Regions from separate parts of the Pseudomonas sp. UM16 genome, predicted to be linked through region 1. Evidence: predicted binding sites of a transcription regulator. Region 1 holds the regulator's gene; the other holds the start of a gene.

Region 1 (4,378 bases):
CTCAAGAATCTCGCCGGCTTCTACCAGAAAATCCTGAAGGATTTCTTCATCGGCGCCGAAGCTCATTAAACGTGCTCCCTAAAAACCCAGACTGGACAGCAGATCGTCGACATCGTCCTGACCGGACACAACGTCTTCACGCTTATCGGCATGAATCTGCGGACCTTCACCCCGAGTTGGATGTTTTTCTTGATCTTTTTCAGCGCGCAGCTGTTGGTGGTCATGTTCGATACCGGCAAAACGATCGACCTGACTGGCCATCAGCACAAGCTTGAGCAGATTGCTTTCTACTTCGGTGACCAGTGCGGTTACACGTTTGATCACCTGACCGGTCAGGTCCTGATAGTCCTGAGCCAGCAAAATATCATTGAGGTGGCCGGCGACCTTGCGGTTGCCCTCCTCGCTGCGCGTGAGAAAACTGTCGACGCGTTTGGCCAGTTCACGAAACTCCGGCGCCGCCACTTCGCGGCGCATGAAGCGCTGCCAGTCGACACTCAATGCCTGAGCTTCGTCACTCAGCTCATTGAGCACTGGCGTGCTGGCTTCAACCAGATCCATGGTCCGGTTGGCCGCCCCTTCCGTCAGCTTGACCACATAGGACAGGCGTTCGGTGGCGTCAGTGATCTGTGAAACCTCTTCGGCCTGAGGCATTTGCGGATCGATCTGAAAACTGACGATCGCACTGTGCAGCTCACGCGTGAGCTTACCCACTTCCTGGTACAGGCCACGGTCACGGGTCTGGTTTAGCTGATGGATCAATTGCACCGCGTCGCCAAATTTGCCCCGCTCGAGACTGTCGACCAGTTCGTGGGCATGCTTCTTCAGTGTCGACTCGAAGCCGTCCAACGATGAATGTGTTTGCTCCATAGCGCCCCCGTGGCGTGTCTTAGCTATTGACGCGCTCGAAGATCTTCTCGATCTTTTCTTTCAGCACTTGCGCGGTGAACGGCTTGACCACATAGCCGTTGACGCCGGCCTGGGCTGCTTCGATGATCTGCTCGCGCTTGGCTTCAGCCGTCACCATCAACACCGGCAGGTGCTTGAGGCGCTCGTCAGCACGCACTTTGCGCAACAGATCGATGCCGGACATGCCCGGCATGTTCCAGTCGGTGACGAGAAAGTCGAAATGGCCGCTTTCGAGCATTGGCAGCGCGGTGTTGCCGTCGTCAGCTTCCTGGGTATTGGTGAAGCCCAGGTCACGCAGCAAGTTCTTGATGATCCGCCGCATCGTCGAAAAATCGTCGACGATGAGGATTTTCATGTCTTTGTTCAATTAGACCTCCAAGCAGTCTTTAACGCGCTCAGCGCTGAACGCGCATTCAATCAATTCGGGCACTACATTTCACGACTGCATTGAACCTGCGTTCAACGCGCCCGCCATTCTCCCAGGCGGCTGCGCAAACGCGCCGCGCACTGGCTGTGCAACTGGCTGACACGCGACTCGCTGACACCCAACACCTCACCGATTTCCTTGAGGTTCAGCTCTTCGTCGTAGTACAGCGCCAGTACCAGGCGCTCGCGTTCGGGCAAGTTGGCAATGGCATCGGCCAAAGCTGCCTGAAAGCGCTCGTCTTCCAGGTCGCGCGAAGGCTCGAGCTGGGCACTGGCGCCATCCTCGTGCAGGCCTTCATGTTCGCCGTCCTGTAACAGGTCGTCGAAACTGAACAGGCGGCTGCCCAGGGTGTCATTCAAAATCCCGTAGTAATCATCGAGACTCAATTGGAGTTCGGCAGCAACCTCGTGATCTTTAGCGTCACGGCCGGTTTTTGCTTCAATTGCCCGAATCGCGTCACTGACCATGCGGGTATTGCGGTGAACCGAGCGTGGTGCCCAGTCTCCTTTGCGTACTTCGTCAAGCATTGCCCCGCGGATCCGGATACCGGCGTAGGTCTCGAAACTGGCACCCTTGCTCGCGTCATACTTGTTGGAAACCTCGAGCAGACCAATCATGCCGGCCTGGATCAGATCCTCCACCTGCACACTGGCCGGCAATCGTGCCAGCAAGTGATAGGCAATACGCTTGACCAACGGCGCGTAGCGCTCGATCAATTCATACTGGCCATCGCGCGAAGCCTTGCTGTACATCCGATAACCGCTGGCGTTCATAGCATCGGACCTGCACTCGTCGGTTGCACCAGGCGCTCGACAAAAAACTCCAGATGACCGCGCGGGTTGGCAGGCAACGGCCAGGTATCGACCTTCTGAGCAATGGCCTTGAACGCCAGCGCGCACTTGGAACGCGGAAAGGCTTCATAGACCGCTCGCTGCTTCTGCACCGCCTTGCGTACGCATTCGTCGTAAGGCACCGCGCCGACGTATTGTAGGGCCACGTCAAGGAAGCGATCTGTGACCTTGGTCAACTTGGCGAACAGGTTGCGCCCCTCTTGAGGGCTCTGTGCCATGTTGGCCAGGACCCGGAAGCGGTTCATACCGTAATCGCGGTTGAGCAGTTTGATCAGCGCGTAAGCGTCGGTGATCGAGGTGGGCTCATCGCACACCACCAACAGCACCTCCTGGGCGGCGCGGACAAAACTGACTACTGAGTCACCAATACCCGCAGCGGTATCGATCACCAGGACGTCGAGGTTGTCGCCAATTTCGCTGAAAGCCTGAATCAGGCCAGCGTGCTGCGCGGGTGCCAGATGCACCATGCTCTGCGTGCCGGAGGCGGCAGGCACAATGCGCACCCCACCGGGCCCCTGCAGCAGCACATCACGAAGTTCGCAGCGGCCTTCGATGACGTCAGCCAGGGTGCGCTTGGGCGTCAGGCCGAGCAATACGTCGACGTTGGCCAGGCCCAGGTCGGCGTCCAGCAGCATGACCCGACGGCCAAGCTCTGCCAACGCCAATGACAGGTTCACCGACACATTGGTCTTGCCGACGCCACCTTTGCCGCCAGTTACGGCGATCACCTGTACGGGATGCATGCTACCCATGTTTGTTCATTACCTTGTCTTGCTTAGACCGAGGCCACATGACCGGCTGCGCTTTCAACACCTGAAAAATGCCTGGCAGTCCATCCATGCAGATACTTTGCAACGTCTTCACAATCACCTCAGCCGACACGCTTGCCGGGGCTGTGGTAGAGATCAGCGAACATATCGGCCATCGCCTCTTCGCTGGGCTCGTCCTGCATCTGCACACTGACCGCGCGACTGACCAATTGGTGGCGGCGCGGCAGGTGCAGATCGTCAGGAATGCGCGGCCCATCGGTAAGATAGGCCACAGGCAATTCGTGACTGATGGCCAGGCTCAGGACTTCTCCGAGACTGGCCGTTTCATCAAGCTTGGTCAGGATGCACCCGGCCAACCCACAGCGCTTGTAGCTGTGATAGGCGGCGGTGAGCACCTGTTTCTGGCTGGTGGTCGCCAGTACCAGATAATTTTTAGACGCAATACCACGTCCGGCAAGGGTTTCCAGTTGCATGCGCAGGGCTGGATCACTGGCCTGCAAGCCAGCGGTATCAATCAACACCACACGCTTGCGCAGCAACGGCTCAAGGGCCTGAGCCAGGGACTGACCCGGATCTACATGAGTGACCGAGACATTGAGGATCCGCCCCAAGGTCTTGAGCTGCTCCTGGGCACCGATACGGAAACTGTCCATGCTCACCAACGCCAGGTTCTGTGCGCCGTACTTGAGCACGTAACGCGCCGCCAATTTGGCCAGGGTAGTGGTCTTGCCCATGCCGGCCGGACCGACCATAGCAATGACACCGCCCTCCTCGATCGGTTCGACTTGCGGCACATCAATTCTGCGTGCCAGGTGCGCCAACAGCATGCGCCAGGCATGACGCGGCTCTTCGATGCCGCTGATCTGCTCCAGCAGTTCATGCGCCAGCGGGCCGGACAGGCCAATACGCTGCAGGCGCCGCCAAAGGTTGGCCTTCTGCGGTTGATTGCCCTGCAACTGGCTCCAGGCCAACGAGCCGAGCTGAACTTCGAGCAGTTCGCGCAGCCCGGTAAGCTCCGAACGCATGGCATCGAACAGTCGCGGATCGACCGGCGCGGCAGCCGCCGGTGCGGGAGCGACGGGGGCTTCGACGTGCGCCTCGACCAGCGGCTCAGAAGCGGTCAGTGGCAAACCGGCAAACAGCTGACGGTTGCCGTCTTCGCTTTCGCTACGACTACTGAGCTCGGCCTGGGCGGTGACGATGCGCGACTGGGTCTTGCGCAATTCATCTTCGAGCTCGACATTCGGAACCCGGGGCGCCAGGGCAGACAGCTTGTAGTCCAGCGCCGCCGTCAGCTCGACACCGCCAGCAATCCGTCGGTTGCCGATGATGGCGGCATCAGCCCCCAGCTCATCTCGAACCAGCTTCATGGCCTGACGCATATCGGCGGCGAAAAAACGCTTAACTTGCATAACCCACTACCT
Region 2 (4,378 bases), on a different contig from region 1:
GGGAGTTCGCAATGCACCGGTACAAGCACTTGGCAATCCTTCGCAGAATAGCCAGGCAACTGTCTCCATTACCTTGAGTGGTGCCAGCGCCGGTAAATTGCAGGAGCACTTTGCCCTGCAAGCACTGAACCAGCCCTCGCCGTTATGCCACACCTGGATACTGAACAACTTGGAAACGGGCACCCAGACCACCCTGTCGACAAAACCGCTAGACAAATAAAAAACCCCAGACTCAGCCGGGGTTTTCTTATTCAAGGCTCGGTCAGATCAGCGAGCGACCCTTGTTTGCGGCAATACGCATGCGCAACGCATTGAGCTTGATGAAGCCTGCAGCGTCCGCCTGGTTGTAGGCGCCACCATCTTCCTCGAAGGTCGCAATGTTGGCGTCGAACAGCGAATCATCCGACTTGCGGCCAGTGACGATGACGTTGCCCTTGTACAGCTTCAGGCGAACCACGCCGTTCACATTAACCTGAGATGCGTCGATCATCTGCTGCAGCATCAGACGCTCCGGGCTCCACCAGTAGCCGGTGTAGATCAGGCTGGCGTATTTGACCATCAGCTCGTCTTTGAGGTGAGCGACTTCACGGTCCAGGGTGATCGATTCGATTGCCCGGTGGGCGCGCAGCATGATGGTGCCACCAGGGGTTTCGTAGCAGCCGCGGGACTTCATGCCGACATAGCGGTTCTCGACGATGTCCAGACGGCCAATGCCGTTTTCACCGCCAATGCGGTTAAGGGTAGCCAGGACGGTGGCCGGCGTCATTTCTACGCCGTCCAGGGCGACGATGTCACCGTTGCGGTAGGTCAGTTCCAGATAAGTTGGAACGTCCGGCGCGGTTTCCGGCGACTTGGTCCACTTCCACATCTCTTCTTCGTGTTCGGTCCAGGTATCCTCCAGCACACCGCCTTCATAGGAGATGTGCAGCAGGTTGGCGTCCATCGAATAAGGTGACTTCTTCTTGCCGTGACGCTCGATCGGGATGCCGTGCTTCTCGGCATAGTCCATGAGCTTTTCGCGCGACAGCAAGTCCCATTCACGCCACGGAGCGATGACTTTGACACCTGGCTTGAGCGCATAGGCGCCCAGCTCGAAACGTACCTGGTCGTTACCCTTGCCGGTAGCACCGTGGGAAATGGCGTCGGCACCAGTTTCATTGGCGATTTCGATCAGACGCTTGGCGATCAGCGGACGAGCGATGGAAGTACCCAGCAGGTACTCACCTTCGTAAACGGTGTTGGCGCGGAACATCGGGAAGACGAAGTCGCGCACGAATTCTTCGCGCAGGTCGTCGATGTAGATTTCTTTCACGCCCATGGCCTGAGCCTTGGCGCGGGCCGGTTCGACCTCTTCGCCCTGCCCCAGGTCGGCAGTGAACGTCACTACTTCACAGTTGTAGGTATCCTGCAGCCACTTGAGAATCACCGAAGTATCAAGGCCGCCGGAATACGCCAGTACGACCTTTTTTACGTCCGCCATGCCATCACTCCACGGGGTTTTACGGAAAGCCGTTGATTCTACCGGCCTTGCTGGAAAAATTACAGTGGGGCGACAGCTTGTGACGACAAAGCGACAGGAACTGTCGAGGGCGCGACGGACGGTCGCAGCTCAGGACTTGATCGGCGCTTGACTATTATCCACTTGCGCAGCAGCCGCTGGTGCTGGTTCTGGCGTTTTCTCTGGCTCTTTCTGCGCCTGGGTTTGCACTGGCGTCACCCGATCAAGCTCAATATTCACCCGCCGATTGCGCGCGCGGTTAGCCGCCGAGTTGTTGGCGGCCAACGGATAGCGCTCGCCGTGAAAACGCACCGTGATTTGATCTTCGGCAACGCCGTGCACTTTGAGGTATTCCATTACTGCCAGCGCGCGGCGGCGGGACAGATCACGGTTGGTCAGACGATTGCCACTGTTGTCGGAGTGTCCATTGAGCTCAATGTGGTTGACCGTCGGATCAGCCTTGAGAAACGCCACAATCACGTCCAGACGTGCTTTGGCATCGGCATCCAGATCGATACCGCCACCGGGAAACCCGACCCGCGTCTGGCGGACCTGGTCATAGTTCATCGGCAGCAGCTTGGCAGCGCACAGCTGATAGTCGCTGTAGGCCTTGCTGAATTTCACCGGCAGCAGGCGCACTTCCATCGCCCGCCCGGCCTCACCGGCACGGTTGCGTACGACGGTGCTACGACCGTCAAGCAGCCCGTTGATCAGGCGACTGGCCTGACCTTGGGAGCTGGTAAACAGTACGCCGTTTCGGCTCATACGTACCGCTCCCAGGTTGATATCGCCACGCCCTGGCTGCCAGGGCGCAGCGGCGGCGAGCAGCATCGCTGAGCCACTGCCCAGCGCATTGCTGCTAGAGCGCAATTGAAAGGTCGCCTGTTCACCGGCACGACGCACGAACTCACCGCTGCCAAAATCGGCAACCGGCTGGACCAGTCGACATTCGAACTGATCACCTTCGACCTTCCACTCAATATTCTCCAGACGGGTCTGGAAGGTAAGTGCTGTCGCCGGGAAGCAGACAAACACACTGAGCAGGGCTAGATAACGCTGGCGCACGGGCGGCTCCACAGATTTTCACGGTATACCCGCAGGCTATCGGTCAGCGTCGGCAAAACTTGATAGCGAGTGCTCGGGCCCGGCTTTTCCGGTAGCATTCACCTTGAGTTCGACCCGCCTGGAATCCCCAATGTCCGACCGCCTGACCCTCCTGCGTCCCGATGACTGGCACATCCATCTTCGCGATGGCGCCGTCCTGCCCCACACTGTTGGCGACGTTGCGCGCACCTTTGCTCGTGCAATCATCATGCCCAACCTGGTACCGCCCGTGCGTAATGCCGCCGAGGCTGGCGCCTATCGCGAGCGCATCCTGGCCGCACGCCCGGTTGGCAGCCGCTTTGAACCGTTGATGGTGCTGTACCTCACCGACCGTACCCAGCCCGAGGAAATCCGCGTGGCCAAGGCCAGCGGTTTCGTGCATGCCGCCAAGCTGTACCCGGCCGGAGCGACAACCAACTCCGATTCCGGCGTCACCAGCGTCGACAAAATCTTCCCGGTACTCGAAGCCATGGCCGAGGTCGGCATGCCGCTGCTGGTCCACGGTGAAGTGACCCGCAGCGAAATCGACGTGTTCGACCGCGAGAAGCTGTTCATCGATGAGCACCTGCGCCGTGTCGTCGAGCGCTTCCCGACCTTGAAGGTAGTGTTCGAACACATCACCACCAGCGACGCCGTGCAGTTCGTCAACGAGGCCCCGGCCAACGTAGGCGCGACCATCACCGCCCAGCACCTGTTGTATAACCGCAACCACATGCTGGTGGGGGGTATTCGCCCACACTTCTATTGCCTGCCAATCCTCAAGCGCAACACCCACCAGGTGGCGCTGCTGGACGCCGCCACCGGCGGCAGCAGCAAATTCTTCCTCGGTACCGACTCTGCACCGCACGCCCAGCACGCCAAAGAAGCCGCGTGTGGCTGCGCCGGGTGCTACACCGCTTACGCTGCCATCGAGATGTACGCCGAAGCGTTCGAACAGCGCAATGCCCTGGACAAGCTCGAAGGCTTCGCCAGTATTCACGGCCCGGCCTTCTATGGCCTGCCACGCAACACCGAAACCATTACCCTGGTTCGCGAAAGCTGGACCGCCCCAAATAGCTTGCCGTTTGGCGAGCAAACCGTTATCCCGCTGCGCGCCAGTGAGCAACTGCGCTGGCGCCTGCTGGAGGAAACTGCGTGAGTGAAGATCTGTACGACGACCAGGACGGTCAAAGCGGCGGCCCGCGCCATCCAATGGCCGAGCGTTTCCGCGGTTATTTGCCCGTTGTCGTGGACGTAGAAACCGGCGGTTTCAACAGCGCCACCGACGCGCTGCTGGAAATTGCCGCAGTGACCATCGGCATGGACGAAAAAGGTTTTCTGTTCCCGGAACACACCTACTTCTTCCGCGTCGAGCCGTTCGAAGGCGCCAACATTGAACAGGCGGCCCTGGAATTCACCGGTATCAAGCTGGACCACCCTCTGCGCATGGCGGTCAGTGAAGAATCGGCACTGACCGATATCTTCCGTGGCGTGCGTAAGGCATTGAAGGCCAATGGCTGCAAGCGAGCAATCCTGGTTGGGCACAACAGCAGCTTCGACCTGGGCTTCGTCAACGCCGCCGTGGCGCGCAACGACATGAAACGCAACCCGTTTCATCCGTTCTCCAGTTTCGACACTGCAACCCTGGCCGGGCTTGCCTACGGCCAGACCGTGCTGGCCCGAGCCTGCCAGAGCGCCGACATCGACTTCGACGGTCGTGAAGCCCACTCGGCCCGCTACGACACCGAGAAGACCGCTGAGTTGTTCTGCGGCATCGTCAACCGCTGGAAGGAAATG

What was found. The regulator FliA, encoded in region 1, starts transcription of late flagellar genes. The targets are predictions, from matches to a motif close to CTAAAGTTTNNNNNNNNNNNGCCGNTAA.
Region 2: ACQRAX_RS19345 (flagellar protein MotY) is a predicted target of FliA. The motif match lies at 2,600-2,627, and genes of this name have one in related genera.

Annotation. Positions count from the first base shown of each region.
Region 1 is NZ_JBNPJT010000002.1:271,907-276,284, forward strand. Features, by position in the region: gene ACQRAX_RS03310 (chemotaxis protein CheA) at 1-66, opposite strand, end outside; gene ACQRAX_RS03315 (protein phosphatase CheZ) at 79-867, opposite strand; gene ACQRAX_RS03320 (chemotaxis response regulator CheY) at 887-1,261, opposite strand; gene fliA (RNA polymerase sigma factor FliA) at 1,366-2,106, opposite strand; gene fleN (flagellar synthesis regulator FleN) at 2,103-2,936, opposite strand; gene flhF (flagellar biosynthesis protein FlhF) at 3,056-4,366, opposite strand; gene flhA (flagellar biosynthesis protein FlhA) at 4,378-4,378, opposite strand, start outside.
Region 2 is NZ_JBNPJT010000016.1:78,026-82,403, reverse strand. Features, by position in the region: gene ACQRAX_RS19355 (hypothetical protein) at 1-220, shown strand, start outside; gene ACQRAX_RS19350 (argininosuccinate synthase) at 263-1,480, opposite strand; gene ACQRAX_RS19345 (flagellar protein MotY) at 1,610-2,563, opposite strand; gene pyrC (dihydroorotase) at 2,694-3,740, shown strand; gene rnt (ribonuclease T) at 3,737-4,378, shown strand, end outside.